DNA from 3 places in the Escherichia sp. HH091_1A genome. Region 3 is predicted to be linked to each of the others. Evidence: predicted binding sites of a transcription regulator. Region 3 holds the regulator's gene; each other region holds the start of a gene.

Region 1 (10,959 bases), 2.5 Mb from region 3:
GGCCCATCCTCGTCATGATTCATTGACCGCACATATTGCTGATGCGATCCATCAGCGGGCAATGGAGCGGAAAATACAGGTGACGGAACTCGATTTATATCGGCGTAATTTCAACCCGGTGATGACGCCGGAAGATGAACCAGACTGGAAGAATATGGATAAACGTTATTCTCCAGAGGTTCATCAGCTTTATTCAGAGCTGCTTGAACATGACACGTTAGTGGTGGTTTTTCCTCTCTGGTGGTACAGCTTCCCAGCAATGCTAAAAGGATATATTGACAGAGTATGGAATAATGGGCTGGCTTATGGAGATGGGCACAAATTACCATTCAATAAAGTTCGTTGGGTGGCGCTGGTTGGAGGAGACAAAGAATCATTTGTCCAGATAGGCTGGGAAAAAAATATAAGCGATTATTTGATAAATATGTGCAGTTATCTTGGTATTGAAGATGCCGATGTCACTTTCTTGTGTAATACAGTGGTATTCGATGGGGAAGAACTTCACGCGAGCTATTATCAGTCGTTATTATCTCAGGTACGGGATATGGTAGATGCACTATAAGATGTGTTAAAAACGCTGTAGCAGAATGAAGCGCGGAATAACAAAGCGGCAACTCAATAAAGTTGCCGCTTTACGGGGAAATTAGAACATTACCTTATGACCGTACTGCTCAAGAATGCCTTTCACGCGTTCCATGGTCTCTTTCTTCGGTGGTTTAACACCATCAAGTTTGTATTCTTCACCCATCGCCACCCATTTGTGTTTGCCCAGCTCGTGGTAGGGGAGAAGCTCGATTTTCTCAACGTTGCCCATATCACGGGTAAATTCACCGAGGCGATGCGCTGAATCGTCATCGTCAGACCAGCCTGGGACAACAACGTAGCGGATCCACACCTTCACATTTTTATTCGCCAGATATTTAGCAAACTCCAGCGTGCGGTGGTTGGAAACTCCAACCAGATTTTGGTGGATCTCGTCGTTCATCTGTTTGAGATCGAGCATTACCAGGTCGGTTACTTCCAGCAGTTCATCAATCACCGGATCGTAACGACGAACAAAACCGTTGGTATCCAGACAGGTATGAATGCCTTCTTTTTTGCAGGCGCGGAACCAGTCACGAACAAACTCAGCTTGCAGGATTGCTTCACCGCCGGATGCGGTAACGCCGCCGCCGGAAGCGTTCATAAAGTGGCGATAGGTCACCACTTCCTTCATCAAATCTTCAACGGTAACTTCTTTACCGCCATGCGTGTCCCAGGTGTCGCGGTTATGACAATACAGGCAGCGCATCAGGCAGCCCTGGAAAAAGGTGATAAAGCGAATACCCGGGCCGTCTACGGTTCCACAGGATTCAAAGGAGTGAATGCGACCAATAACTGACATTGCGGTGTTTCTCCAGATGTGGCCCATCTGAGGCCGTGTTGGTGCGCAGCTCGAAGGCTACGTCGAGTCTGTTTTGGCAGTCACCTTAAAGTATAGATAGCTGACAAAAAAGGCTCTCGTGCTAAAAAAGGCCCCACTTTCGTGGAGCCTTTATTGTACGCTTTTTACTGTACGATTTCAGTCAAAACTAATTACATAGATTGAGTGAAGGTACGAGTAATAACGTCCTGCTGCTGTTCTTTAGTCAGCGAGTTGAAACGTACTGCGTAGCCAGATACACGGATGGTCAGCTGCGGATATTTTTCCGGGTTTTCCATCGCGTCGAGCAGCATTTCACGGTTCATCACGTTAACGTTCAGGTGCTGACCACCTTCGATGGATGCTTCGTGGTGGAAGTAACCATCCATCAGACCAGCCAGGTTGGTCTTACGAACTTCGTCGTCTTTACCCAGTGCGTTCGGAACGATAGAGAAGGTGTAGGAGATACCATCTTTAGCGTAAGCAAACGGCAGTTTAGCAACGGAAGTCAGAGATGCTACAGCACCTTTCTGGTCACGACCGTGCATCGGGTTAGCACCCGGTCCGAACGGCGCGCCAGCACGACGACCGTCTGGGGTGTTACCAGTTTTCTTACCATACACAACGTTAGAAGTGATGGTCAGAACAGACTGAGTCGGGATTGCGTCACGGTAGGTGTGCAGTTTCTGAATTTTCTTCATGAAACGTTCTACCAGGTCAACAGCCAGGTCATCTACACGCGGATCGTTGTTACCAAACTGCGGGTATTCGCCTTCGATTTCGAAGTCGATAGCCAGACCGTCTTCGTCACGAATCGGTTTAACTTTCGCATATTTGATTGCAGACAGGGAGTCAGCAGCAACGGACAGACCAGCGATACCACACGCCATGGTGCGGATAACGTCACGGTCGTGCAGCGCCATCAGAGAGGCTTCGTAGCTGTACTTGTCGTGCATGTAGTGGATGATGTTCAGTGCAGTGATGTACTGTTTAGCCAGCCAGTCCATGAAGTGATCCATGCGCTCCATCACTTCATCGTAGTTCAGGAGATCGCCTTTGATCGGTTCAGACTTCGGACCAACCTGCATTTTCAGTTTTTCGTCAACGCCGCCGTTGATTGCGTACAGCATGGTTTTCGCCAGGTTTGCACGCGCACCGAAGAACTGCATTTGTTTACCAACGATCATCGGGCTTACGCAGCAAGCGATAGCGTAGTCATCGTTGTTGAAGTCCGGACGCATCAGGTCATCGTTCTCATACTGCAGAGAAGAGGTGTCAATGGACACTTTAGCGGCGAATTTCTTGAAGTTCAGCGGCAGTTTTTCAGACCACAGAATGGTCATGTTCGGTTCCGGAGACGGACCCATGGTGTACAGGGTGTTCAGGAAACGGAAGCTGTTTTTGGTAACCAGGGTACGACCGTCGAGGCCCATACCACCGATAGATTCGGTTGCCCAGATCGGGTCGCCAGAGAACAGTTCATCGTATTCCGGAGTACGCAGGAAGCGAACCATACGCAGTTTCATGACCAGGTGGTCAACCATTTCCTGCGCTTCTTGTTCGGTGATCTTGCCAGCTTTCAGGTCACGTTCGATGTACACATCCAGGAAGGTGGAGGTACGACCGAAGGACATTGCAGCACCGTTCTGAGACTTAACAGCAGCCAGGTAGCCGAAGTAAGTCCACTGGATAGCTTCCTGAGCGTTGGTAGCCGGACCAGAGATGTCGTAGCCGTATTTCGCAGCCATTTCTTTCATCTGACCCAGAGCGCGGTGCTGTTCAGCGATTTCTTCGCGCAGACGGATAGTCTGTTCCAGGTTTACGCCGTTTTCCAGATCAGCCTGCAGAGAGGTGAACTGAGCGTATTTGTCTTTCATCAGGTAGTCGATACCGTACAGCGCAACGCGACGGTAGTCACCGATGATACGACCACGGCCATAAGCATCTGGCAGACCGGTCAGAACACCGGATTTACGGCAACGCAGGATGTCCGGAGTGTAAACGTCGAACACGCCCTGGTTGTGAGTTTTACGGTATTCAGTGAAGATTTTTTTGATCATCGGGTCCAGTTCGCGGTTGTACGCTTTGCAGGAACCTTCGATCATTTTGATACCACCGAACGGGATAAGAGCACGTTTCAGCGGAGCTTCAGTCTGCAGACCAACAACTTTTTCCAACGCTTTGTTGATGTAGCCAGCGTCGTGAGAGGTGATGGTGGAAGCAACAGCGGTGTCAAAGTCAACTGGCGCGTGAGTGCGGTTTTCCAGTTTAACGCCTTCCATTACTTTGTCCCACAGGGTGGTGGTCGCTTCAGTAGCGCCAGCCAGGAAGGACTCGTCACCCTCGTACGGAGTGTAGTTTTTCTGAATGAAGTCACGGACGTTTACTTCATTCTGCCAGTCACCTTTGGTAAAACCTTCCCAGGCTGTGGCTAACTTTTCATTAAGCTCGGACATGTAACACCTACCTTCTTAAGTGGATTTTTTATTTACTGCGTACTTCGACAACCATTAATGGTGATCGTTTTCACGCAGGTAAATGACCCAGTATGTCAACCCAACCAACAAACCACCGCCGATAATATTACCGATCGTAACCGGAATCAGGTTATCAGTGATGAAGTTCATCACGGTCAGGTGAGAAAAATTTTCCGGTGCAGAACCGACAGCGGTCCAGAATTCCGGAGATGCGAAGTCGCGGATTACAATACCCATCGGGATCATAAACATGTTTGCGATACTGTGCTCAAAACCGCTGGCAACAAACATCGCGACCGGCAGCACCATAATGAACGCTTTATCCATCAGGCTGCGGCCAGAATAACTCATCCATACTGCCAGACATACCATCAGGTTTGCCAGGATACCAAGGCAGACGGCCTCAATAAAAGTATGGTGCACTTTGTGGTCGGCGGTTTGTAGGACGTTTAGTCCCCATTGACCATTCGCGGTCATATACTCGCCGGAAAGCCACATTAAAAGTACAAACAGCAGTGCGCCGACCAGGTTGCCAAAATAGACATTTAGCCAGTTTTTCGCCAACTGACCCCAGGTGATGCGCCCACTCGCCTTAGCAACAACAATCAACACTGTGGAAGTAAAGAGATCGGCTCCGCAGACAACACAAAGAATCAGCCCCAGAGAGAAGCAAATGCCGCCAACCAGTTTTGCCATGCCGAAGGGCATTGTTCCTGTGCCAGTGGTTGCTGTGATATAGAAGACGAATGCGATTGAGATGAAAACACCGGCGGTAATCGCAAGATAGAAAGTCTTAAGCGGATGTTTCGTTGCTTTATAGACACCTGCCTCTTCGGCCACTTTGGCCATTGCTGCAGGAAGTAAAAGATCAAAAGGGTTGTCAGCTTTCACACTAACTCTCTCTTTATTAAGTCGGCGACGAGATACTAACAAAGCATTATAGATGAGAAATTGATATAGATCATATCTCGCCTGGCTTATAGGCCCGTAACTCGCATGGTTTTTATGCAAATACGGAGTAAACATTTGATTATCCAAATAAAAATAAATTTTAAAAATTAACAAATGAGTTGAATTTTTTCCGCATCCTCCGCTAAAACAGTTAATTAAAAGGGAGCACCAGGCGAATAAAGTAACAATATCGATCGTATTTATTAAATACAAATTACCGATATTTAACTTTATAATTACAATTATTTTATTAATGCAAATATATGTAAAGCGGGGCATTAAAAAAACGCCCCGTAATATAACTCAGACGAATCATTAAGCCTACATTGCGTAGGCTATTTGATTTTATTTTGCCCAGAATGCTGCTTTGGCGCGCTGCAGCTTTTCGTAGGCCTTCAACAACGACTGATGTGCAGCAAACGCGTGCAGATCGCTATCTACGGGTTGCAAGCCATAAAACGCCGATTCACCGCTCATTGCCGCACTGGCGGCTTCTACGGCATCTGCGCCATACATACGAACGAAGGCATTCAGATATTGCAGTGGTTGGCGGTCTTCTTCCTGTGCCAGTAATAACAACGTTTGCAGACAGCGATAATAGTTGGCGCGTTCCGGATTAAATACTGATGAGTTAAACTCCATCGTCCATTCGGTCCAGACCAGAGCCTGTTCCAGATCGCCACCAGCCAGCGCCAGCATGGCTTTTAATTCTCCGATACGCAGGGTGTACCAACCGTTATCCGACCCGGTCGCCAGACCCAACAGCTCACGCACGCGGGTAAAGTCATCAAAACCTTCTTCATCCAGTTGCTCGATGAGGTTCAGGTAATCTTCTTTTTCCCACTCGCTGCCTGGGAGTGAAAGAATCGTTTCACGTAAATGGCTGCCCATGCTGTTATTCGCCAGCCACAGATCTTCTGCCGGATAAATATCGGACATGCCAGGCACGATAATGCGGCAAGCATAAACGCCCAGATGCTCGTAATCGGCAATATAAACTTCTTTATCTTCTTTGTTGAAGATAGCCATCAGCGTAGCAAACTCTTCTTCCGTGGTGCCTGAGAAGCTCCAGTCCACAAACGGATAATCAGCATCCTGCTTGAATAGGTCCCAGGAAATTAAACCGCTGGAATCGATAAAGTGCGTTTCGAGGTTAGTATGTTCAGCGACTTCTTCATCATCGAAGGTTGGCGGAGTAAACACATCCAAATCTTTCAGACCGCGGCCTTGCAGCAACTCGGTCACGGTACGTTCCAGTGCAACGCCAAAATCAGGATGTGCACCGAAGGATGCAAAGCAGGTACCGTTAGCTGGATTGAACAGTACCACGCAGATCACCGGATATTGACCGCCAAGCGAGGCATCATAAGCGAAGATCGGGAAACCTTCCGCTTCCAGTGTTTCGATCGCTTCAACCACCGCTGGATAACGCGCCAGCACGTCTGCCGGGATCTCTGGCAGGCTGATGCTTTCAGCAATAATCCGGTTTTTCACGTAGCGTTCGAAAACTTCGGACAACCCCTGGACGCGTGCTTCGTTTCGGGTATTGCCAGCGGACATACCGTTAGAAACGTACAGGTTACCAATGATATTCATCGGAATATAAACGATCTGATTGTCGGACTGGCGCGTAAACGGCAGACCGCAAATACCACGATCTTCGTTACCAGATTGTAGGTCAATCAGCATGCTGCCGGTCAGTTCATTCTCCGGATCGTAAAATGCGCGCAGACGGTCATCGAGCAGCCCTTCTGGTACATCGTCGTTTTCGGTCAGTGGGAACCATTTTTCGTTGGGATAATGCACGAATGGACCGTTGGCGATGGTTTCGCCCAGCCAGAAGTCAGCAAAAAAGTAGTTGGTAGACAGACGCTCGAAATATTCACCGAGTGCAGAAGCCAGCGCCGCTTTTTTGGTTGCGCCTTTACCGTTGGTAAAACACAGTGCGCACTCTTTGTCGCGAATATGTACAGACCAGACGTTAGGCACGGGATTCAGCCAGGAGGCCTCTTCAATCTGAAAACCGAGGTCTGAAAGTTTTTGCTGGAAGCGAGCGATGGAATCTTCCAGAGCGGCATCTTTGCCGGGGATAAATGTTTGCGTCATGAAAATCACTTTAGTCGTACGGAAAGCGCGCAATAATACGGGTTTTATCTCAAAGGCGCTATCACCGCCGCCATGCCGATGAACTGTTGACTATGCTTTTAGTGGATAAACCACGATAAGAGCATAAAAATGAAGGCGTTCGATCTCCACCGTATGGCATTTGATAAAGTGCCTTTTGATTTCCTTGGCGAAGTTGCACTACGTAGTCTTTATACCTTTGTACTGGTTTTTTTGTTCCTCAAAATGACCGGAAGACGCGGTGTGCGGCAGATGTCGCTTTTTGAAGTGTTAATCATTCTGACGCTGGGGTCAGCGGCGGGGGATGTGGCGTTTTATGATGATGTGCCGATGGTTCCGGTGCTTATCGTCTTTATTACTCTGGCGTTGTTATACCGTCTGGTAATGTGGTTGATGGCGCACAGTGAAAAACTGGAGGATCTTCTGGAAGGCAAGCCGGTTGTCATTATTGAGGATGGTGAGCTGGCCTGGTCGAAACTTAATAACTCCAACATGACGGAATTTGAGTTCTTTATGGAGCTGCGACTGCGTGGAGTGGAGCAGTTGGGGCAGGTACGTCTGGCGATTCTCGAAACCAACGGGCAAATCAGTGTCTATTTCTTTGAAGATGACAAGGTCAAACCGGGATTACTTATTTTACCCAGTGACTGTACTCAGCGTTACAAAGTGGTGCCTGAGTCGGCGGACTATGCTTGCATCCGTTGCAGTGAGATCATTCATATGAACGCAGGGGAAAAACAATTATGTCCGCGCTGTGCAAATCCAGAATGGACGAAGGCAAGTCGGGCTAAACGGGTGACCTGACAGCAAAAAAATCGGTTTTTGGACAATAATCCGAGAGATTCTATTGTGTGACGCGTGCCGCATTTTTGCCCTCGACTGTTTTACCCATTGCGATGCGCGCCACTGAATGATAAAACCGATAGCCACAGGAATAATGTATTACCCGCGGTCGCAATCGATTGTCCGTGGGTTAATGGCAACGCAACGTGGTGAGGGGAAATGGCTCAAATCTTCAATTTTAGTTCTGGTCCGGCAATGCTACCGGCAGAGGTGCTTAAACAGGCTCAACAGGAACTGCGCGACTGGAACGGTCTTGGTACGTCGGTGATGGAAGTGAGCCACCGTGGTAAAGAGTTCATTCAGGTTGCAGAGGAAGCCGAGAAGGATTTTCGCGATCTTCTTAATATCCCCTCCAACTATAAAGTATTGTTCTGCCACGGCGGTGGTCGCGGTCAGTTTGCTGCTGTTCCGCTGAATATTCTTGGTGATAAAACCACTGCAGATTATGTTGATGCCGGTTACTGGGCGGCAAGTGCCATTAAAGAAGCGAAAAAATACTGCAAGCCAAATGTCTTTGACGCCAAAGTGACTGTTGATGGTCTTCGTGCGGTTAAGCCAATGCGTGAATGGCAGCTCTCTGATAATGCCGCTTATATGCATTACTGCCCAAATGAGACCATCGATGGTATCGCCATCGACGAAACGCCAGACTTTGGTAAAGAAGTGGTGGTTGCAGCCGACTTCTCTTCAACAATTCTTTCCCGTCCAATTGACGTCAGTCGTTACGGTGTGATTTATGCTGGCGCACAGAAAAATATCGGCCCGGCGGGCCTGACAATCGTCATCGTTCGTGAAGACTTACTGGGTAAAGCGAATATCGCTTGTCCGTCGATTCTGGATTATTCCATCCTTAACGATAACGACTCAATGTTTAACACGCCGCCGACATTTGCCTGGTACCTGTCCGGTCTGGTATTCAAATGGCTGAAAGCGAACGGCGGCGTGGCTGCAATGGATAAAATCAATCAGCAAAAAGCAGAACTGCTGTATGGGGTGATTGATAACAGCGATTTCTACCGCAATGACGTGGCGAAAGCTAACCGTTCGCGGATGAACGTGCCGTTCCAGTTGGCGGACAGTGCGCTTGACAAATTGTTCCTTGAAGAGTCTTTTGCTGCGGGGCTGCATGCCCTGAAAGGGCATCGTGTGGTCGGCGGTATGCGTGCGTCAATTTATAACGCAATGCCTCTGGAAGGCGTTAAAGCGCTGACAGACTTCATGATTGAGTTCGAACGCCGTCACGGCTAATGCCGAAATTTTGCTTAATCCCCACAGCCAGCCTGTGGGGTTTTTATTTCTGTTGTAGAGAGTTGAGTTCATGGAATCCCTGACGTTACAACCCATCGCTCGTGTCGATGGCACCATTAATCTGCCCGGTTCCAAGAGCGTTTCTAACCGCGCTTTATTGCTGGCGGCATTAGCACACGGCAAAACAGTATTAACCAATCTGCTGGATAGCGATGACGTGCGCCATATGCTGAATGCATTAACAGCGTTAGGGGTAAGCTATACGCTTTCAGCCGATCGTACGCGTTGCGAAATCATCGGTAACGGCGGTCCATTACACGCAAAAAGTGCCCTGGAGTTGTTCCTCGGTAACGCCGGAACGGCAATGCGTCCGCTGGCGGCAGCTCTTTGTCTGGGTAGCAATGATATTGTGCTGACCGGTGAACCGCGTATGAAAGAACGCCCCATTGGTCATCTGGTGGATGCGCTGCGCCTGGGCGGGGCGAAGATCACTTACCTGGAACAAGAAAATTATCCACCATTGCGTTTACAGGGCGGCTTTACTGGCGGCAACGTTGACGTTGATGGCTCCGTTTCCAGCCAGTTCCTCACCGCACTGTTAATGACTGCGCCTCTTGCACCGGAAGATACGGTGATTCGTATTAAAGGCGATCTGGTCTCTAAACCTTATATCGACATCACACTCAATCTGATGAAGACGTTTGGTGTTGAAATTGAAAATCAGCACTATCAACAATTTGTCGTAAAAGGCGGGCAGTCTTATCAGTCTCCGGGTACTTATTTGGTCGAAGGCGATGCATCTTCGGCTTCTTACTTCCTGGCAGCAGCAGCAATCAAAGGCGGCACTGTAAAAGTGACCGGCATTGGACGCAACAGTATGCAGGGTGATATTCGCTTTGCTGATGTGCTGGAAAAAATGGGCGCGACCATTTGCTGGGGCGATGATTATATTTCCTGCACGCGTGGTGAACTGAACGCTATTGATATGGATATGAACCATATTCCCGATGCGGCGATGACCATTGCCACGGCGGCATTATTTGCAAAAGGCACTACCACGCTGCGCAATATCTATAACTGGCGTGTTAAAGAGACCGATCGCCTGTTTGCGATGGCAACAGAGCTACGTAAAGTCGGCGCGGAAGTAGAAGAGGGGCACGATTACATTCGTATCACTCCACCGGAAAAACTGAACTTTGCCGAGATCGCAACATACAATGATCACCGGATGGCGATGTGTTTCTCGCTGGTGGCGTTGTCAGATACACCAGTGACGATTCTTGATCCCAAATGCACGGCCAAAACATTTCCGGATTATTTCGAGCAGCTGGCGCGGATTAGCCAGGCAGCCTGAATGAACAACGTGCAATAAATAGCCAAATCTTTCTTTATCAATACGTCGGCACATTGCCGGCGTTTTTTTTCGGACCTTGTGAGTCATTTTGATTAATGGTAGCGTCGTTTGTCGATGTAAGTTATTGATACATAATATTTATATATGATTAATCAACGGATGATTCACATGAAGAATACTAAATTACTGCTGGCGATTGCGGCCTCTGCAGCTTTACTGACAGGGTGTCAGAATACCCACGGTATTGATACCAATATGGCTATCAGCTCAGGTTTAAATGCCTATAAAGCAGCAACGTTAAGCGATGCTGATGCAAAAGCGATTGCCAATCAGGGCTGTGCCGAAATGGACAGCGGCAATCAAGTCGCAAGTAAATCCAGCAAGTACGGTAAACGTCTGGCAAAAATCGCCAAAGCATTGGGTAACAATATTAATGGCACGCCGGTCAACTATAAGGTTTATATGACCAGCGACGTCAATGCATGGGCGATGGCGAACGGCTGTGTTCGTGTCTACAGTGGCCTGATGGACATGATGAACGACAACGAAATTGAAGGCGT
Region 2 (10,959 bases), 2.3 Mb from region 3:
TCACTGTGCACATTCCACTGTACATAAAAACAGTTTAAAGATATAATGGATATGAGCCTTTACTTTATGTGCGGATAATTAAACATGGCAACTGGTATTAATAAATCAGAAAAATTATCAATCGATTCATTGCTGGCAGATTCAGCTAAAAGTGAACCATTCGATTTGCCTAAAAATGAGCAAAAAATTTCTTTTGTTTACCCCAATAAAATATCTAAAGAGGATCTATTAAAACCTGTAGATCAAAAATATATATCTTTAAAAAACAAAAGAAAAACAAATATTGAACTAATACCTACTGATAGTTTAATTCTGGCAGATAATTATTTTGGTTTAAAAAAACTAATGGAGAACTACACTTCTAAAATTAAGTTAATTTATCTTGATCCTCCATATGGTACTGGCATGGATTTTCAATCACGGGATCTCAAACATGCTTACCGAGATGTAATGGGAACTGCTCCTTGGATAGAATTCATCCGTAGACGATTGATATTTATGCGTGAGTTGCTTACAAACGATGGCAGTATCTATATACATATTGGGCACCAAATGCTTTTCCATTTAAAAATTATTATGGATGAAGTATTTGGAGAAGAAAACTTCAGAAATTTGATTATTAGAAAAAAATGCAGTTCAAAAAATTATACTAAAAATCAATACCCTAATATTAATGACTATATTTTATTCTATAGTAAATCAAAAAAAATGACATTTGAAAATCCAGGTATTCCTGCGGAATTAGATTGGATCTCAAAAGAATATAATAAAAGAGATGAAAAAGGTCTATTCAAACTAGTTCCGATTCATGCTCCGGGAATACGTAACGGAGAAACAGGAAAACCTTGGAGAGGGATGACCCCTCCCCCCGGAAAACATTGGCAAATGTCTCCTGAAAAATTAGATGAATTAGATAGAAAAGGAGAAATCCATTGGTCTAAAACAGGAAATCCCCGACGTAAAGTCTATTTAACTCAAGATAAAAAATTACCATTGACAGATTATTGGGACCAATTTAGAGATGCACACCATCAAAGTATTAAGATTACGGGTTATCCAACAGAAAAAAATTTTGACATGTTGAAAAAAATAATTGCAGCAAGCACTAATGTCGGTGATCTTGTATTAGACCCTTTTTGTGGTTCTGGTACAACATTGCACGCAGCCCAAGAATTAGATAGAAAATGGTTAGGAATAGATCAATCATTTCAAGCTATAATCACCTCTATACGAAGATTAAAATATGGGTTAGAGCCTATGGGCGATTTTGTGAAGTCAAATGCAGCAGAGAAAAGCAGACAACTAAAATTATCTGATCGAGAGTTCAATTTCATTGTCGATAATGATGTTTATTGCAAGCATACTAATGAAATTGAATTATTATTTGATGAAATACTTTAATAAATTGTAATATTGTAGCAATCTAAATAAAGATATGAAGACAATATTTGTCTTCATATCAACAGTATTCTGTCCTTATTACTAACTCCGTAACCAGTTATGAGTGATTCTAATATCAGCTGTTTTTAAAGTTGTTACTCTGACATTACCATCCCACTGGCCATCTAAATAACATGTTTCATACCAAGTATCATTATGAGTCAGTCCAGGACCATCCGAGAGAAATATTATTTTAAAATTTTCCCCTGACTGGAGACTAAACTGCATTACTTTGTTGACTTTATCATTATTTCCTCCCGTTCTATCATCGGATTGTGCTCCCCCTCTCGTGCTATCATAACGAGCAAAACCAATAGCTCTTACCTGATTAGAATATGACTCCCTGATAATAAAATCGCAAGGACAAGAACCAATAAATTGAGGAAAAATAGTGTTCAATTCTATATCACGACCAGCCCCTCTAGGACCAGTTATTGAGAATTCTTGTCCTAGTTTTTCTTCAAACCAATCAAAAAATAAATCTGTCAAAACATATCCCTGCTGACCTCGATCATCATATTCACCTAACAAGGATGCCAATGAAGTTATTTGTTCATTTGTAATACCAGAAAATTGTGCCTGTAATGTAGATATATCTTTGAATAAACTGCCATATGCTTCATATAAAGCACTTGTCGAGATTTTAGTAATTTTTTTAGTCGCCTCGGTGTCTAATACAGTACATACACATCTCCTGAATATCTTTAATAAAGATATACGAACATCAGCAGAAAAAGCTCCTGGATTCCGTATTTTAAATAAGACATCATAGCTACTTCGAGATGTCATTACTAGCTCCCGAAATAACTCAATCATCGGAGTATAATTATTAATTCGCTGAGGAAGACACTCAGGAAATGTTCTGGTGTTAGGAATAGCTGTCACTACATCTAATCGATTTTGAATCGTTGCAAAATAACTATTTGAATTAAAAGTCATATCAAATTCCTTTTGTGAAACCATGAATATAATACACTTAGTTATGATTAAGCTCAAGTTCTCACGATAAAATATATGCATATTAATATTCAATAGTTATTGCAACTATTTTAGTAATCATACAGTGTAATTGTATATACTGCTTTTTACTTATCATTATTCATTGCAGCAATATATTTTTATTTAAATCATCACAAAATACAACTTTCAATAATTTATTTTGATAGGAAATTATGTTCCATTACCACTAATGAACTTTATATTAGATAATAAGAATTAATCAATTCCCATTGATTTTACTAACAACAGACCACTCATACCTAGCACAATCAGATATCCCCCGAAACTGGAGTTATATGATATAGCTAAAATTTGTTATGTATTATGCACTCGCAATGACTTAATTTTATATCGCCTATCGGCCTCATTCCATACTTATTTTCCTACCATCCATACACTACACTATGTAGATCCCTTGAGTGCAGTAGTGCCCTCTCAAATCCATTTTGCTCTGTATTTTCGATGCATACTCGTTGAATATCAAACATCACTTTATTGAAAAGTTAACTCCACCACCGTTCAGTACCATACAGACAATCACATCACTGTTCCACCACATCCGAACTATCTAATTCTTTAAAGAATGTGACATAATTTCAGCTCTAACACCATAATAGAGGTATAATTATTACATCATTCGCAATTCTTGTCCTTATCAAGATTTTTCTGCTGTATTGAGTTATAAGAGAACCAAAACAATCATCTCTTGCAATAGAGAAAGAGTTACAACACCACATTTCTTTAACAACACCATTACAACTACGAATCTCGCATCCCTAAGTGCAATATGAAGGTTATAGATGAAGACAAACGGTACAAAGATCATCATGTAAGTTAGCGTAACTTACCAAGGGCCAGCCATAATACTATATCAACTAAATAATAAATATTCTTGTTCACTTTGAAACTATATTGTGACGTTACTGGAAACTAACACAGGCGTATCCTGAAAAGAGATATGACAAACCGCGTATTATGCCATAAGTCTGAAAGAAGATCCCGTCCCCCGCTTAAGGTCTACACTCTTCCCAAAGGCAAAAAATGTGATTTCGTACACATCTGATTTCACTGTGAGCTGGAATGAACTTATAATGCGCTTCCAATACTCTAATATTCTCAACCCAATGGCCTGCCAGGCACAAAATCTCGCTTAACATGAATATGAAATTGAAAACATTATTCGCAGCGGCCTTCGCTGTTGTCGGCTTTTGCAGTACCGCCTCTGCGGTAACTTATCCTCTGCCAACCGACGGGAGTCGCCTGGTTGGTCAGAATCAGGTGATCACCATTCCTGAAGGTAACACTCAGCCGCTGGAGTATTTTGCCGCCGAGTACCAGATGGGTCTTTCCAACATGATGGAAGCTAACCCGGGTGTGGATACCTTCCTGCCGAAAGGCGGTACTGTACTGAACATTCCGCAGCAGCTGATCCTGCCGGATACCGTTCATGAAGGCATTGTCATTAACAGCGCAGAGATGCGTCTCTATTACTATCCGAAAGGCAGCAACACCGTTATCGTGCTGCCCATCGGCATTGGTCAGTTAGGCAAAGACACGCCTATCAACTGGACCACCAAAGTTGAGCGTAAAAAAGCAGGCCCTACCTGGACGCCGACCGCCAAAATGCACGCAGAGTACCGCGCTGCGGGCGAACCGCTTCCGGCTGTCGTTCCGGCAGGTCCGGATAACCCGATGGGGCTGTATGCACTCTACATCGGTCGCCTGTACGCTATCCATGGCACCAACGCCAACTTCGGTATCGGCCTGCGTGTAAGTCATGGTTGTGTGCGTCTGCGTAACGAAGACATCAAATTCCTGTTCGAGAAAGTGCCGGTCGGTACTCGCGTACAGTTTATTGATGAGCCGGTAAAAGCGACCACCGAGCCTGACGGCAGCCGTTATATTGAAGTCCATAACCCGCTGTCTACCACCGAAGCCCAGTTTGAAGGTCAGGAAATTGTGCCAATTACCCTGACCAAGAGCGTGCAGACAGTAACTGGTCAGCCTGATGTGGATCAGGTCGTGCTGGATGAAGCGATCAAAAATCGTTCCGGGATGCCGGTTCGTCTGAATTAATCTTCAAAACTTAAATTAAAAGGCGGACTCATAATCCGCCTTTTTTATTTGCCAGCACCTAGCTGGCCGGGAACATAACTAACAAAACGTATCCCACCAGCGCCGCCCACAACAGCATCGGTATTGAATAGAGATGGAAACGCCACCAGATACGGCGATCGTTTGCCATCCGTAACGCAATCAAATTTGCCAGCGATCCGGGTAATAAACCAAAGCCACCCACGTTTACCGCCCATGCCAGTAATAAAGACGGTGGCACATAATTGAGCAGCAAAATCGTGCTCGGCACGTTACTGATCACCTGCGATAAACCAATTGCCGTTAACCATAATCCGGGTTCGGATAAATGGCTCACATTGCTCAACACGCCCTGCAAAGCTGGCAGTTGGGTCAGCAAATGGACGTCGATAAACATCGCCATAAATACCAGCAGCAGAGTCCAGTCCACGCTGATCACCACGCGACGAGCCAGCAGCGCAAAGCCCGCCGCTACAATCACCAGTCCCCACAGCTCTTGTTTTAACTCCAGCGCCGTCAGAAAGACGATATACAGCCCCAGACAACTCCACACCAGCCGCGGTTTCCACTCAGGTGTTTGCGCCCCCGTATGATATTGCAGCGCCTTTCCAGGGAAACAACACCAGCACAGTAGCAGGAGTGTCAGCATCATTGCGCCAGCCAGCGGTGCCATTTGGGCAATAAACCCGGCAAACGAAAGACCAGAACGACCCCAGATAAGAATATTTTGCGGGTTGCCAATCGGCGTCAGTAGCGAACCCGCATTGACTGCCAGCGCCTCAAAAATAATCAGTCGATTAATCGGGATCTCACACAGTCTTTTTAGTGTGATTGTCAGCGGAACAACAATAAACAGCGCGACATCGTTGGTCAGAAATGTTGAAAGCAACGCCGCCGCCAGCACCATAAACATTGCCAGCCGACGCTCAGTAGCAAAGCGGCGCACCATTTTGCGCCCCAGCACATCAAAATAACCGCTTAACTCCACACCTTTGGTCAGCAGCATCAGGCCACTGAGGGTGATGATAGTGTGCCAGTCGATAGCAGCAAGCCAGGATTTCGGTGCAAAGGGAACGAAAAAACTTAATCCGATGCCAACAAGAATTAATAACTGAAAAAAGCGATCGCCTTGTAGCGTGCGTAAAAAAGGCAGGCTCATTTGGCACCGTGTTTCTGGGTAAACAAACGAAAGGCATCCAGCGTCTCTTCACTGACATGGTGCTCCATGCCTTCCGCGTCGCGACGAGCGATTTCCGGGCTGACGCCCAACACCAACAAGAAATTTTCGACTATCTGATGTCGCTCGCGGCTTTCCTGCGCCAGCTTCTCTCCTTCTGCCGTTAAAAACACGCCACGCCAGGGGATCATTTCAATCAGCCCCATGGTTGCCAGTCGTTTGAGCATTTTAGCCACCGTCGGTTGCGAAACGCCCAGACGAGCAGCCATGTCCACCTGACGAGCTTCCCCCACTTCCCTGATCAAGTCAGAAATCAGCTCAACGTAATCATCAATAAGCTCGCGCCGGTGTGCCTCTCTGACCTGGCGGAACCCTTCAACGTGCTCTTCCACATTCACTAACTGCGTCACTTTTTTTGCTGTTGGCGTACCTGCGCGACGACTCATTGTGCTTCCTCATTATGGTGACGCATACATAGCGTTCTCATTTCGTGCGCACATTGTAAACCAGAGTTGCGAAGGTACAAAAAATTAACGTTTTAGCAATAGCTATATAATATAGCCTGTGCTATATCTGTATGTAATGCAATCATCCCTCAAGGATCGACGGGATTAGCAAGTCAGGAGGTCTTATGAATGAGTTCAAGAGGTGTATGCGCGTGTTTAGTCATTCTCCCTTTAAAGTACGGTTAATGCTGCTCTCTATGTTGTGCGATATGGTCAACAACAAACCGCAGCAAGATAAACCTTCCGATAAATAGCGGCGTCGCGGTACGCCGCTTCACTCCTGCTTTTATGCAGGCACAACGCGTTTTGCTCTGAAAAACCCCACTTTTTGTCGGATTTGCAATCCCCTTCGCAAAAGATTTGTTCGTCAGTAGTTGACCTGAACGGCAGCTCGCTCTATCTTCTTGCAGCCCTGCGTATATTGCGGCTCGCGGATGCGGACCCTTTTCCCCTCTTCACGCACTCTTGCAGGTATTGACCCTTGACGCCAGGGTAAGCACATGGCGTTTGTTACGATAGTGGCATATGAATTTAACCCTCAAAGAATCGCTTGTTACCCGTAGCCGGGTATTTAGCCCGTGGACTGCGTTCTACTTTTTACAGTCGCTATTAATTAACCTCGGCTTAGGTTACCCCTTCAGTTTGCTATACACCGCCGCATTTACGGCTATTTTGCTTTTGCTATGGCGAACATTGCCTCGCGTACAAAAAGTTCTGGTCGGTGTCAGTTCGCTGGTGGCGGCTTGTTATTTCCCTTTTGCTCAGGCCTACGGCGCGCCTAACTTCAATACCTTGCTGGCATTGCATTCCACCAATATGGAAGAGTCGACCGAAATCCTGACGATTTTTCCGTGGTACAGCTACCTGGTCGGCTTATTTATTTTTGCGCTCGGCGTAATAGCAATCAGGCGGAAAAAAGAGAGCGAAAAAGCGCGCTGGAATACCTTCGACAGTCTGTGTCTGGTATTCAGTGTGGCGACATTTTTTGTTGCTCCCGTGCAAAATCTGGCCTGGGGCGGCGTATTTAAACTGAAAGATACTGGCTATCCGGTATTTCGTTTTGCTAAGGATGTCATCGTCAATAATAACGAGGTGATTGAAGAGCAAGAACGGATGGCAAAACTTTCCGGAATGAAAGATACCTGGACGGTCACTGCCGTTAAGCCGAAGTATCAGACCTATGTGGTGGTGATCGGTGAAAGTGCGCGTCGCGATGCCCTCGGTGCCTTTGGCGGTCACTGGGACAATACCCCGTTTGCCAGCAGTGTTAACGGTTTGATATTTGCTGACTACATTGCCGCCAGTGGCTCCACGCAGAAATCGCTTGGCTTAACGCTCAATCGCGTAGTCGATGGCAAACCACAGTTTCAGGATAACTTTGTCACCCTGGCAAATCGCGCGGGCTTCCAGACCTGGTGGTTTTCCAACCAGGGCCAAATCGGCGAATACGATACCGCCATCGCCAGCATCGCCAAACGTGCAGATGAAGTGTACTTCCTGAAAGACGGTAATTTTGAAGCAGATAAAAACACTAAAGACGAAGCGTTACTGGATATGACCGCGCAGGTGCTGGCGCAAGAACACTCGCAACCGCAACTGATTGTTTTACATCTGATGGGCTCACATCCACAGGCCTGCGACCGGACACAAGGCAAATACGCAACCTTTGTGCAATCGAAAGAAACATCATGCTATCTCTATACCATGACACAAACGGACGATTTGTTGCGTAAGCTGTACGACCAGTTACGCAATAGCGGCAGCAGCTTCTCGCTGGTTTACTTTGCGGACCACGGTCTGGCCTTTAAAGAACGCGGCAAAGACGTGCAATACCTTGCCCATGATGATAAGTATCAGCAAAATTTCCAGGTGCCTTTTATGGTCATTTCGAGCGACGATAAAGCGCATCGGGTGATTAAAGCCCGCCGTTCAGCCAATGACTTTTTAGGCTTTTTCTCGCAGTGGACGGGAATTAAAGCGAAGGAAATTAACATCAAATACCCGTTTATATCTGAGAAGAAAGCCGGGCCGATATACATCACCAACTTCCAGTTACAGAAGGTGGATTACAACCATCTCGGAACCGATATTTTCGACCCGAAACCTTAAAACAAAAAATCCGCCCCGAGAGGCGGATTTTTTATATCACCGAAGTGATTAGAAGCGGTAACCAACACCGGCAATCCAGGTGCCTACGTCAACGCTACGAATACGGCTCTGCTCGTAAGAGAAGTCCAGAGCAACGTTTTCCATCGGGTTGAACTGCAGACCAGCACCGTAGGAGAAACCGTAGTCGCTGGTGTCGTGTTTGTAGGTCGGGTATTCAGTGGTCTGGAATTTACCATAACCCACACCCACTACACCGTAGATGCTTGCCCAGTCGTTAATGCGGTAAGCCGGACCAGCAGTGATGCCGTAGTACTGGTTTTTGTTGTAGTCACCAGAGCTTGCAGTACGGCTTTTCTCGGTGTAAGTGAAAGAACCGATCACACCCAGCGGGCTGTTGTCTTCTTCATAGCGGTATTTCAGGTTGAAACCGCCCATTTTGTTCATTTGGCCCTGAGCGTCGCTCTGTGCGTAACCGCCAGTTACGGTAGAAGTCGCAGCTACGGAAGTACCTGCGGTGAAAGCCAGAACTGCGGCCAGTGCTGAAAGACATGCAATTTTTTTCATAACCACCTCAAATGTGATTCAAATAAGTCCTAAGTTTTAAATATATCAAAAATTAATGGGAAACTCTTCGCGATTTATGATGTCTAACGGGCCATTTCATGTAACAGAACGTTTCCATACACCGCTATCCATCTAAATTTAAATCACTTTTTCAGAGAACTGCGTAAGTATTACGCATGTATTCCCTGTCATTCATCCAGATTATTCCTAATCACCAGACTAATGATTCCATCAATCCTGGCGCATTTTAGTCAAAACGGGGGAAAATTTTTTCAACAAATGCTCAACCAGCATTGGGTATATCCAGTACACTCCACGCTTTACTTAGGTTTAGATATTTGTGGGAGAAAGGATGCCTGGTTCATTACGTAAAATGCCGGTCTGGTTACCAATAGTCATATTGCTCGTTGCCATGGCGTCTATTCAGGGTGGAGCCTCGTTAGCTAAGTCACTTTTTCCTCTGGTGGGCGCACCGGGTGTCACTGCGCTGCGTCTGGCATTAGGAACGCTGATCCTCATCGCGTTCTTTAAGCCATGGCGACTGCGCTTTGCCAAAGAGCAGCGGTTACCGCTGTTGTTTTACGGCGTTTCGCTGGGTGGGATGAATTATCTTTTTTATCTTTCTATTCAGACAGTACCGCTGGGTATTGCGGTGGCGCTGGAATTCACCGGACCACTGGCGGTGGCGCTGTTCTCTTCTCGTCGCCCGGTAGATTTCGTCTGGGTTGTGCTGGCGGTTCTTGGTCTATGGTTCCTGCTACCGCTGGGGCAAGACGTTTCCCATGTCGATTTAACCGGCTGTGCGCTGGCACTGGGAGCAGGGGCTTGTTGGGCTATTTACATTTTAAGTGGGCAACGCGCAGGAGCGGAACATGGCCCTGCGACGGTGGCAATTGGTTCGTTGATTGCAGCGTTAATTTTCGTGCCAATTGGAGCGCTTCAGGCTGGTGAAGCACTCTGGCACTGGTCGGTTATTCCATTGGGTCTGGCTGTCGCTATTCTCTCGACCGCTCTGCCTTATTCGCTGGAAATGATTGCCCTCACCCGTTTGCCAACGCGGACATTTGGTACGCTGATGAGCATGGAACCGGCGCTGGCTGCCGTTTCCGGGATGATTTTCCTCGGAGAAACATTGACACCCATACAGCTGCTGGCGCTCGGCGCTATCATCGCCGCTTCAATGGGTTCTACGCTGACAGTACGCAAAGAGAGCAAAATAAAAGAATTAGACATTAATTAAATTTACATTTCTGCATGGTTATGCATAACCATGCAGAATTTCTCGCTACTTTTCCTCCACACCGTCTTTATATATCGAATTATGCAAAAGCATATTTATTCCGAAAATTCCTGGCGAGCCAATAAATAAGAATTGTTCTTATCAATATATCTAACTCATTGAATTTTTATTAGTTTTGTTTTTCACGCTTGTTACCACTATTAGTGTGATAGGAACAGCCAGAATAGCGGAACACATAGCCGGTGCTATACTTAGTCTCGTTAATTACTGGGACATAACATCAAGAGGATATGAAATTATGAGTACCGCTAAATTAGTTAAATCAAAAGCGACCAATCTGCTTTATACCCGCAACGATGTCTCTGACAGCGAGAAAAAAGCAACAGTAGAGTTGCTGAATCGCCAGGTTATCCAGTTTATTGATCTTTCTTTGATTACCAAACAAGCGCACTGGAACATGCGCGGCGCTAACTTCATTGCCGTACATGAAATGCTGGATGGCTTCCGCACAGCACTGATCGATCATCTGGATACCATGGCAGAACGTGCAGTGCAGCTGGGCGGTGTAGCTCTGGGGACCACTCAAGTTATCAACAGCAAAACCCCGCTGAAAAGCTACCCGCTGGACATCCACAACGTTCAGGATCACCTGAAAGAACTGGCTGACCGTTACGCGATTGTCGCTAATGATGTACGTAAAGCGATTGGCGAAGCGAAAGATGACGACACCGCAGATATCCTGACCGCCGCGTCTCGCGACCTGGATAAATTCCTGTGGTTTATCGAGTCTAACATCGAATAAATCCATCGCTGATGGTGCAGAAATTTAG
Region 3 (10,959 bases):
AGGAGCAGATTTGCGCGCTGTCCGGCAGTTTATCAACACCAATAGACGGCTTGCCGCTACCTGAGTGCGCCGGCAGAATCAGAGAATCCGGGTTTTCCGGCAGCTCGATTGCGTTCAGCACCAGTTGCAGCAGGTTACCGTAGTCGCTGGTATCACCCACCAGTACTGCACCGAGCAGGGTTTTGTTGTCTTCGCTGACAATCAGGCGTTTGTAGATCTCTTTACTTTCGTCGAGGTAAACGTAGCTACGTGCGCCAGGCGTGCGACCGTGAGCATCGCCAATACCGCCTACGTCTACGCCCAGCAGTTTCAGCTTGGCGCTAAGGTCAGCACCTTCAAAGGCGTTTTCGCTACCGAGAATATGGTCAACGGCGACCTGCGCCATTTTGTAGCCAGGTGCTACCAGACCAAATACACGGTTGTTCCAGCTTGCGCATTCACCGATGGCGTAGATATCTGGATCGGAAGTCTGGCAGGAATCATTTATGACGATACCCCCACGCGGAGCAACGTCCAGACCACACTGGGTTGCCAGCTTATCGCGCGGACGGATACCGGTAGAGAAGACGATAAAGTCGACTTCCAGTTCGCTGCCGTCGGCAAAACGCATGGTTTTACGCGCTTCAACACCTTCCTGCACAATCTCAAGAGTGTTTTTGCTGGTGTGAACGCGTACACCCATGCTTTCGATTTTGCGACGCAATTGCTCGCCGCCCATCTGATCAAGCTGTTCCGCCATCAGCATAGGGGCAAATTCGATAACGTGGGTTTCAATGCCTAAGTTTTTCAGCGCGCCAGCGGCTTCCAGACCTAACAGGCCGCCGCCAACAACGGCACCGCGCTTACTGCGACGGGCGCAGGATTCAATGGCGTTGAGGTCTTCAATGGTGCGATAGACAAAGCAGTCCTGAGTATCAGAACCTTTGATTGGCGGGATCCACGGATAGGAACCGGTCGCCATGATCAGCTTGTCATAAAAAACGGTACGTCCGGCGCTGGAGTGAATCACCTTCTCCTGACGGTTGATGGTGATAGCGCGTTCGCCGACCAGAACTTTAATACCGTGTTTTTCGTAAAAGCCTTCGCGCACCAGCGACAGCTCTTCGGCGGTGTGGTGAGAGAAGTAAGACGAGAGGTGTACGCGGTCATAAGCGATGCGCGGTTCTTCACAGAAAACGGTAATATCAAAGTTGGCCGCATCAGATTTATCAAGAAGATCTTCGATAAAGCGATGGCCGACCATACCGTTACCGATAATTGCGAGTCTGACTTTGCTCATTTTTGCCTCGATTTCTTTTCTATTACCGCCTACCTTAACGATTCAGCAACCCCGCTTATTGATGTAAATCAAATTCACCTTTATATACTCCTTAAGGGGTATATTGCTGATTTGTATAAATTTTCTTAAGTCACGGAATTGTCTGACATTTCATTCGTGTGCAAAAAATAGACAAAATGAAAGGGTTTATAGAAATAGACGTACGTAGCGGGGTAAGTGAGGAAAAGGCCGGACGACGATAGCGCCGCCCGGCATGAGCAATTAATGAGAGGTCAGGGTGTTATGCTGACGGTGACGGCTGACGAAACCTAACAGGAAGCACATCACAAAGACGACAGCGTACAGACCGTTTGCCGTCAGCAGCGCCGCCTTTGGACCGCTATGTTCAACAATCGGGCCGGTAACGACAAAGGTCAGCATGGTACCGATGGTCCCGCAGGTCAGGACAAAGTTAACCAGTTTTGGTGACGGTACTTTGGTTTGCTGTGAACCCAGGGTGATGATGGTGGTATAGATCGCGCTGGAGAAGAAGCCCAGGGCGAGAATTGACCACGCCATATGTGCCGGTGTTCCGGTGTTAAAGACGTACATTAGAATCGCAGCCAGACCGGCCAGTACGGTCAGAATACGTTGCAAATCAAAGAAGCGAAGAATAAAGCTGAACGCCCACATGCCGACCATATAGGACATCCAGAAGTTACTCACCAGCGTACCTGCGTCGTTCAGGCTCATGCCCAGGCCTTTGGCATACTCTGGTACCCAGGAGATAAAACCTAACTGACCGAGGATGTAGCACAGCGCCGCAACAGAGAGAAACAGCACGCCGATCCCCCATTTTTCTTTCGCTACCGGAGCATCCGTTTTTGGTGCATGTTTGCCCAGTGCCGGAAACTCACAGCCGAAGGTCAGAATAAAAATAGCGACGTAAACCAGCCCGATGCAGGCATAAACCCAGTACCACTCAATGCTGCGCGCCAGCAGAAACGCGGCGATCATTGGGAAAATCATCCCGGCCATACTGAAGAAGGAGTCGGTAAATAACAGGCGAGAACCGCGCTGACGCCCTTCATACATTTGTGTTATCAGGAATGTACCAATCGACATAGTGATACCGCTGACCACCCCGAGAATGAACATCGCTGCCGAGAAAAGCGCCAGGCTATGGCTAAACATCAAACCAGCAACCGCCAGCACCATCAGGAGAAAGCCAAAACGTAACTGCGTTTTTAATGGGACGATTTCCATCAGCCAGGCATTGAGGAAGATAGAGATTAAAATGCCAGCATTGAGGAAGGTGAAGGTGTTACTCATACTGGAAACAGGCAGATTGAAATAATCGGCGATATTTCCCATCACCATCCCGGTGACAATAACCAACGCACCCGTCAGTGCGTAGGAGAGAAAGCTAATCCATGTGAGCTTGATGCGATTGCTGTTAGTCATGATTGGCCTGCGTTCAAAAATAAAATGGCATAGCGGGATATGCCGCGAGCGGGCGATTTTAGGTGATTTTGTGATCTGTTTAAATGTTTTATTGCAATCGGTTGCTAAATTGCATTTTAAGGGTGATTTTGATCACGGAATAAAAAGTAATCGTCAGGTTACATATATTTCAGATACGTAAAATTAGGTAAAGGGATGGCCTTGTTCTTGAAGGCTATTTAGAATCTCTTCACTTGCTTTTTTTCTGCTCTGTTTGTTAAGGAAATCTCATGTTCAAATCGACCCTGGCGGCGATGGCTGCTGTTTTCGCTCTTTCTGCTCTTTCTCCCGCAGCAATGGCAGCGAAAGGGGACCCGCACGTATTGTTGACAACCTCAGCTGGTAACATCGAACTGGAGCTGGATAAACAAAAAGCGCCAGTATCTGTGCAAAACTTTGTCGATTATGTGAACAGCGGTTTTTATAACAACACAACCTTTCACCGCGTCATTCCTGGCTTTATGATTCAGGGCGGCGGTTTCACCGAGCAGATGCAGCAGAAAAAACCAAACCCGCCAATCAAAAATGAAGCCGATAACGGCCTGCGCAACACGCGTGGCACCATCGCGATGGCGCGTACCGCTGACAAAGACAGCGCCACCAGCCAGTTCTTTATCAACGTTGCCGATAACGCCTTCCTCGACCACGGTCAGCGTGATTTCGGTTACGCGGTATTTGGTAAAGTGGTGAAAGGCATGGACGTTGCCGATAAGATTTCCCAGGTGCCGACTCATGACGTTGGTCCGTACCAGAATGTGCCGTCAAAACCGGTAGTTATCCTTTCCGCTAAAGTCCTGCCGTAATGATTTCTCGCGCGGGCAATCTTGCCCGCGCTTCTGCTCTCCCGGCGTAACCCGGATTTGCCGCTTATACTTGTGGCAAATGGACACGTTCAGGGAGGCATCAAGTGAAGAAACTCACCGATAAGCAAAAGTCCCGTCTCTGGGAGCTTCAGCGTAATCGTAATTTCCAGGCCAGTCGCCGTCTTGAAGGCGTCGAGATGCCTTTAGTTACTCTTACTGCCGCAGAGGCTTTAGCGCGCCTTGAAGAGCTGAGGAGGCACTATGAGCGATAAATTCGGCGAAGGGCGCGATCCGTATCTTTATCCTGGCCTTGATATCATGCGTAACCGGCTGAACATCCGCCAGCAACAGCGGCTGGAACAGGCCGCTTACGAAATGACGGCGCTGCGTGCTGCGACCATTGAGCTTGGTCCGCTGGTGCGCGGTTTACCGCATTTGCGCACTATCCATCGCCAGCTGTATCAGGATATTTTCGACTGGGCGGGGCAACTGCGTGAAGTTGATATTTATCAGGGCGATACGCCGTTCTGCCACTTTGCTTATATCGAAAAAGAGGGCAATGCCCTGATGCAGGATCTGGAGGAAGAAGGGTATCTGGTTGGCCTGGAGAAAACGAAGTTCGTCGAGCGGCTGGCACACTACTATTGTGAAATCAACGTCCTGCATCCCTTCCGAGCGGGAAGTGGTCTGGCACAGCGGATCTTCTTCGAGCAACTGGCGATTCATGCTGGTTATCAACTGAGCTGGCAGGGTATCGAAAAAGAGGCCTGGAATCAGGCAAATCAGAGTGGGGCAATGGGGGATCTCACCGCACTGCAGATGATATTTAGCAAAGTGGTAAGCGAAGCCGGGGAATCTGAGTAAAATAGCGCGGTTCTTTCGTACCGGAGCCGCCATGATCCTGCTTATTGATAACTACGATTCTTTCACCTGGAACCTCTACCAGTACTTTTGTGAACTGGGGGCCGACGTGTTGGTTAAGCGCAACGATGCGTTAACGTTGGCGGATATCGACACACTCAAACCGCAGAAAATTGTTATCTCACCTGGACCCTGTACGCCGGACGACGCAGGGATCTCCCTTGACGTTATTCGCCACTACGCCGGGAGTTTGCCGATTCTTGGCGTCTGCCTCGGTCATCAGGCAATGGCGCAGGCTTTTGGTGGCAAAGTTGTGCGCGCCGCAAAGGTGATGCACGGTAAAACCTCGCCGATCACACATAACGGTGAGGGCGTATTTAAGGGGCTGGCAAATCCACTCACCGTGACACGCTACCATTCGCTGGTGGTGGCGCCTGACTCATTACCGGAGTGCTTTGAAGTGACGGCCTGGAGCGAAACCCGCGAGATTATGGGGATTCGCCATCGCCAGTGGGATCTGGAAGGTGTGCAGTTCCATCCAGAAAGTATTCTCAGCGAACAAGGACATCAACTGCTGGCTAATTTCCTGGAACGCTGATTTCTGATTGCCATTCAGTGGTTTTTTATGCATATTTTGTGATTATAATTTCACATTGAGTTATGCGTAACAGGGTGATCATGAGATGGCAATTGAACAAACAGCAATTACACGCGCGACTTTCGATGAAGTGATCCTGCCGATTTATGCTCCGGCAGAGTTTATTCCGGTAAAAGGTCTGGGCAGCAGAATCTGGGATCAGCAAGGCAAGGAGTATGTCGATTTCGCGGGTGGCATTGCAGTTACGGCGTTGGGCCATTGCCATCCTGCGCTGGTGAACGCGTTAAAAACCCAGGGCGAAACTCTGTGGCATATCAGTAACGTTTTTACCAATGAACCGGCGCTGCGTCTTGGTCGTAAACTGATTGAGGCAACGTTTGCCGAACGCGTGGTGTTTATGAACTCCGGCACGGAAGCTAACGAAACTGCCTTTAAACTGGCACGCCATTACGCCTGTGTGCGTCATAGCCCGTTCAAAACCAAAATTATTGCCTTCCATAACGCTTTTCATGGTCGTTCGCTGTTTACCGTCTCGGTGGGCGGGCAGCCAAAATATTCCGACGGCTTTGGGCCAAAACCGGCAGACATCATCCACGTTCCCTTTAATGATCTCCACGCAGTGAAAGCGGTGATGGATGATCACACCTGCGCGGTGGTGGTTGAGCCGATTCAGGGCGAGGGCGGCGTGACGGCTGCGACGCCAGAGTTTTTGCAGGGCTTGCGCGAACTCTGTGATGAGCATCAGGCATTATTGGTGTTTGATGAAGTGCAGTGCGGGATGGGGCGGACCGGCGATCTGTTTGCTTACATGCATTACGGCGTGACGCCGGATATTCTGACCTCCGCCAAAGCGTTAGGCGGCGGCTTCCCGATTAGCGCCATGCTGACTACGGCGGAGATTGCTTCTGCGTTTCATCCTGGTTCTCACGGTTCCACCTACGGCGGTAATCCACTGGCCTGTGCAGTAGCTGGCGCGGCGTTTGATATCATCAATACCCCTGAAGTGCTGGAAGGCATTCACGCGAAACGCCAGCGTTTTGTGGACCATTTGCAGAAGATCGATCAGCAGTACGATGTGTTTAGCGATATTCGCGGTATGGGGCTGTTGATTGGCGCAGAGCTGAAACCACAGTACAAAGGTCGGGCGCGTGATTTCCTGTATGCGGGTGCCGAGGAAGGCGTAATGGTGCTGAATGCCGGGCCTGATGTGATGCGTCTTGCGCCGTCGCTGGTGGTGGAAGATGCGGATATCGATGAAGGGATGCATCGTTTCGCCCACGCGGTGGCGAAGGTGATTGGGGCGTAAATAAGACGCGTCAGCGTCGCATCAGGCAAAAGATATCGGATGCGGCGTGAACGCCTTATCCGATGGTTTAGCCTGTATTACGCCTTCGAATCCCGCAACTTGCGACTCAGCCAAATCCCATGATGCGGTCGCTGCCGCCATGCCATCGACGAAATGGTGTGCATGGTGTTCAGATGACCAATAACCCGTTGTAAATGCTGCTCCAGCGTACCTGCCGCACCTTCGTGCGGCTGCATCTCCGGCGCATCCATGATATTGGCATCGCCAGAACTACCTGGTTCGTCATACTCCAGTCGCTGCTGACAACGCTGAATGGCGATTTCACAAGACTGTAAATACTCTTGTGCCAGTTCAGGTGGCAATGCCCGGTGTTCCCGTGCCAGCGTGGTCATGGCATTAATATGTTCAACAATAAACTGGCTATGCGTTACCCACAGTTTCATATCTGCCAGATAATGGCTGTTGAATGCCGGTTCCTGCATCGCCTGATTCAATGAGTTATACAGAGTGTTATGCGCCTGATTCACCCGCATTCGCTGCCAGGCCAGTGGCGTTGGTTGCGGATCCTCGCTCAGAATCAAACGAATCGCTTCCTGATAGGCTTCTAAAGCATCATGGGCGTTTTTACGCAATAACCCGCTCTGCCACTGCGGCCACAGCCAGACAGTACCGCCGAAAGCAATTAAACAACCAATAATGGTATCGATAAGACGCGGAAGGATGTATTGCTCGCCGTTCAACCACAATAGTTGCAGGGTATACACCGCAGTAATGGTAAAACCGACCGTCGCCCAGCCGTAGTTTTTGCGCAATATCAGGTAGCTGGCGAGGGTGGTAATCAGCATCAAGGTCAGGGTGTAACCTTCGGGAATTTTAAAGTGCAGGGCAACGCCCGCAATGATTAACCCGACCACGGTTCCCACAGAACGGTTCACAATCCTCAGACGGGTTGCGCCGTAGCCATTTTGCGTTACCAGCAATACCGTCATCAGGATCCAGTACGACTTCGGCAGATGCAGTGCGGTGCCCATCAGGCTGGCAACGCTTAACATCACACTCAGTCGTCCAGCATTGCGTAGCGCTGGAGATTTCAGTGACAGATAACTTTTTAGCGCCGGCAGTAACGGCATTCGCCGCTGTTTATCGGCCAGTAAATCACGGGCATAGAGCGGTTTTTGGGTGCGCAGCACGCGGGCGATGCGGCTGAAGTGCCAATAGCAGAATTGCCCAACCGGATTATCCGGATGCTGGCGGGCGATTTTTTCCAGTGCGCCAATTTGTTTTTCCATCGTAAAGCGCGTCGGCAGGCGATGGTAAAGAATGTCATCAGCCAGCACGCGCAGGCGAGTGGCGACAGTTTGCGCATTCCAGCGGATAACTTCTTCTGCATGGCTACGCTCGACCAGCTTTTGCACCTCTTCCGGCTGATGCAAGCTGACCGAAATATGTTCCTGTAAATCCAGCGCCTCTTGGAAAATACGCAGCATCCGCTTGTAGTCAGTATTATTTTGCGCGGAAAGCATATGCATTTGCTGATAGCACTGAGTAATTAAATCGACCGCTTTTTGCTGGCGCACCAGCAGCGGCGGCAATGCTTTTTCAGGATCGGTGTGCTGGGTGAGTAGGCTGTATTTAGCTTCGCAATAATCCGCCAGTTCACGGTACAGCAAGCTTAGTGACTCGCGTAGCGGTTGTTCGCGCCAGAGCCAGAACCAAAACCAGTTAAACAGTCCGTACCACAACGTGCCCAGCGCATAGATCAGCAACGGTTCCCAGACTGGCATGTATCCCGCCAGACTGAGGGTAAAAATGGCGGCGAGCAGCGATGCGGGAAGCAATTTTGCGTGCAATGGCCCCAGCTCAGCAGTGACACCAAGCACCAGCGTTAATCCGGTCAGCAAAAAGGGCAGGGGAACATCTTTTGCCAGTAGTAGCTGTGTCAGCAAGCTACAGGTGGCAAACAGTGACGCACCAATGATTAAGCGTTTGAAAAAACGTTTATGAGGCGTATCAAGGCCCGCAATATTGCAACAGGCTGGAACGAGGGAGAAGAGCAGACCGAATCGTAATTCGCCAAGCATTAACCCAACGGCCACGGGCAAACATAGCACTAGCGTTTGTCGTAGTGCATAGTTGATATCGGGGTGATAAATCAGTCTGCGCCACATCGGGGGAAACAAAATGGCGCGCTACTCAGTAACGCGCCACTCCGACGGGATTAACGAGTGCCGTAAACGACGATGGTTTTACCGTGTGCGGAGATCAGGTTCTGATCTTCCAGCATCTTCAGAATGCGTCCCACGGTTTCACGAGAACAGCCGACAATCTGACCAATTTCCTGACGGGTAATTTTGATTTGCATACCGTCCGGGTGAGTCATAGCATCCGGTTGTTTTGCCAGGTTCAGCAGAGTCTGTGCAATGCGGCCCGTCACGTCGAGGAACGCCAGGTTGCCCACTTTCTCTGAAGTGACTTGCAAACGACGCGCCATCTGTGCAGAAAGACGCATCAGAATGTCCGGGTTTACCTGAATCAATTGGCGAAATTTTTTGTATGAAATTTCAGCCACTTCACAGGCGGTTTTCGCACGTACCCATGCGCTACGTTCCTGGCCTTCTTCAAACAGGCCCAGTTCGCCAATAAAATCACCCTGATTCAGATAGGAGAGGATCATTTCTTTACCCTCTTCATCTTTGATCAGCACTGCCACAGAGCCTTTAACGATGTAGTACAGCGTTTCCGCTTTTTCACCCTGGTGAATAAGCGTGCTCTTGGATGGGTACTTATGAATGTGGCAATGAGACAAGAACCATTCGAGAGTCGGGTCTGTTTGCGGTTTGCCAAGCACCATGCGCGGTTATCCTCTGTTATAAGCTTTCTCCAGAGCCAGAAAACGCCGCTGTCTCTGGATTGCCGAAATTGTGCTTCCCGCTACCTGGGAAGGGGCTATCAACTGTACTGCACGGTAATGTGACGTCCTTTGCATACATGCAGTACATCAATGTATTACTGTAGCATCCTGACTGTTTTAGCATAGCTTTCGCTTTGTGTCTCCTGGTGTCTCGCTTCAGCATGACCCAGGTCGCCTTCCGTTGCGCGATTTGGTTAGTACGCGTACTCTGTCAGGAAAATTGACGCAGTGGAGTAGCAAAAATGCAAGCGCGAGTGAAGTGGGTCGAAGGGTTAACTTTTCTGGGCGAGTCTGCCTCTGGTCACCAGATTTTAATGGACGGCAACTCAGGCGATAAAGCGCCAAGTCCGATGGAAATGGTGTTGATGGCGGCGGGTGGTTGCAGTGCCATCGATGTGGTTTCGATCCTGCAAAAAGGGCGTCAGGATGTGGTCGATTGTGAAGTAAAATTGACCTCTGAACGCCGCGAAGAGGCACCACGCCTGTTTACGCACATTAATCTGCATTTTATCGTCACCGGTCGCGACCTGAAAGACGCAGCGGTTGCGCGTGCGGTTGATCTCTCTGCTGAGAAATATTGTTCAGTGGCGTTGATGCTGGAAAAAGCGGTGAATATTACTCACTCGTATGAAGTGGTTGCCGCGTGATTTGATGTCAGGAGTACGATGCCGGATAATTGTTTATCCGGCATATTAGCAGAGTTACTCGATTTTCTTTCCTTCCATCAATCGTTGCACCAGTGGCAGCATAATTAACTCCATTGCCAGACCCATTTTACCGCCCGGCACCACTAATGTATTGATGTGGGAAATGAATGAGCCCTGCAACATCGCCAGCAGCCAGGGGAAATCGATCCCTTCCAGATTACGAAAATGGATCACCACAAAGCTTTCATCCAGTGATGGAATGCCCTTTGCTGCGAACGGGTTTGAGGTGTCGACAGTGGGAACGCGCTGGAAGTTAAGATGGGTGCGGGAAAACTGCGGCGTGATGTAGTTGATATAGTCTTCCATTGAACGTACTACTGAGTCCATCACCGCTTCTCGTGAGTGCCCGCGCTCGCTGGTGTCGCGGATCAGTTTTTGAATCCACTCAAGGTTAACGATAGGCACTACGCCGACCAGTAAATCCACATGCTGCGCAACGTTATGATGTGGCGTGACGACGCCACCGTGTAGCCCTTCATAAAACAGTACATCAGTGGGTTCCGGTAAAGGTTGCCATGGGGTGAATGTTCCCGGCACCTGATTCCACGGTACGGCTTCGTCGTACGTATGCAGATATTTGCGTGATTTTCCTTTGCCGCTCTGACCGTATTCAATGAAGGTTTGTTCCAGCAGGCCGAAGTCGTTCGCTTCGGGGCCAAAGTAGCTGATATGCCGCCCGGCATCACGCGCCTTGCGGATCGCCATGTCCATTTCCGGGCGCGTGTAACGGTGAAAACTGTCGCCTTCCACCTCAGCTGCATGCAGATTTAACTGCGCGAATATTTTACGAAACGCGAGACTGGTGGTGGTGGTCCCCGCGCCGCTGGATCCTGTTACCGCAATGACCGGATGTTTGGCAGACATAGTAACTCCATGACTTAGCTATCATTATTATCTCGTCCGCCGACGGCTGCAGGTTATTCACGAAACTGACTGCGCGGCATGATATTGACCGTTTCGTGCAGCTCCGACCATACCAGCACCGCTTCTCCGCACTGTAGCTGGCGTTTGA

What was found. The regulator CRP, encoded in region 3, controls carbon source genes, mostly activating them, when cyclic AMP is high. The targets are predictions, from matches to a motif close to ATGTGANNNNNNTCACAT.
Positions count from the first base shown of each region.
Region 1: serC (3-phosphoserine/phosphohydroxythreonine transaminase) is a predicted target of CRP. The motif match lies at 7,804-7,821, and genes of this name have one in related genera.
Region 2: ldtB (L,D-transpeptidase) is a predicted target of CRP. The motif match lies at 3,481-3,498, and genes of this name have one in related genera.

Region 1 covers NZ_AP025747.1:1,119,473-1,130,431, forward strand. Annotated here, with positions in the region: gene QUF14_RS05310 (NAD(P)H oxidoreductase) at 1-562, shown strand, start outside; gene pflA (pyruvate formate lyase 1-activating protein) at 644-1,384, opposite strand; gene pflB (formate C-acetyltransferase) at 1,576-3,858, opposite strand; gene focA (formate transporter FocA) at 3,913-4,770, opposite strand; gene ycaO (30S ribosomal protein S12 methylthiotransferase accessory factor YcaO) at 5,176-6,936, opposite strand; gene QUF14_RS05335 (DUF421 domain-containing protein) at 7,066-7,758, shown strand; gene serC (3-phosphoserine/phosphohydroxythreonine transaminase) at 7,957-9,045, shown strand; gene aroA (3-phosphoshikimate 1-carboxyvinyltransferase) at 9,116-10,399, shown strand; gene ycaL (metallopeptidase YcaL) at 10,568-10,959, shown strand, end outside.
Region 2 covers NZ_AP025747.1:1,005,077-1,016,035, reverse strand. Annotated here, with positions in the region: gene QUF14_RS04845 (DNA methyltransferase) at 85-1,401, shown strand; gene QUF14_RS04840 (hypothetical protein) at 1,483-2,379, opposite strand; gene ldtB (L,D-transpeptidase) at 3,595-4,515, shown strand; gene QUF14_RS04830 (anion transporter) at 4,574-5,692, opposite strand; gene mntR (manganese-binding transcriptional regulator MntR) at 5,689-6,156, opposite strand; gene mntS (manganase accumulation protein MntS) at 6,342-6,470, shown strand; gene opgE (phosphoethanolamine transferase) at 6,742-8,325, shown strand; gene ompX (outer membrane protein OmpX) at 8,374-8,889, opposite strand; gene QUF14_RS04805 (protein YliM) at 8,942-9,007, opposite strand; gene rhtA (threonine/homoserine exporter RhtA) at 9,242-10,129, shown strand; gene dps (DNA starvation/stationary phase protection protein Dps) at 10,428-10,931, shown strand.
Region 3 covers NZ_AP025747.1:4,117,555-4,128,513, reverse strand. Annotated here, with positions in the region: gene nirB (NADPH-nitrite reductase large subunit) at 1-1,279, opposite strand, end outside; gene tsgA (MFS transporter TsgA) at 1,541-2,722, opposite strand; gene ppiA (peptidylprolyl isomerase A) at 2,992-3,564, shown strand; gene ficA (FicA/YhfG family antitoxin) at 3,669-3,836, shown strand; gene QUF14_RS20780 (putative adenosine monophosphate-protein transferase Fic) at 3,826-4,428, shown strand; gene pabA (aminodeoxychorismate synthase component 2) at 4,460-5,023, shown strand; gene argD (bifunctional acetylornithine/succinyldiaminopimelate transaminase) at 5,109-6,329, shown strand; gene QUF14_RS20765 (YccS/YhfK family putative transporter) at 6,407-8,497, opposite strand; gene crp (cAMP-activated global transcriptional regulator CRP) at 8,548-9,180, opposite strand; gene QUF14_RS20755 (OsmC family protein) at 9,483-9,887, shown strand; gene QUF14_RS20750 (phosphoribulokinase) at 9,942-10,811, opposite strand; gene QUF14_RS20745 (YheU family protein) at 10,865-10,959, opposite strand, start outside.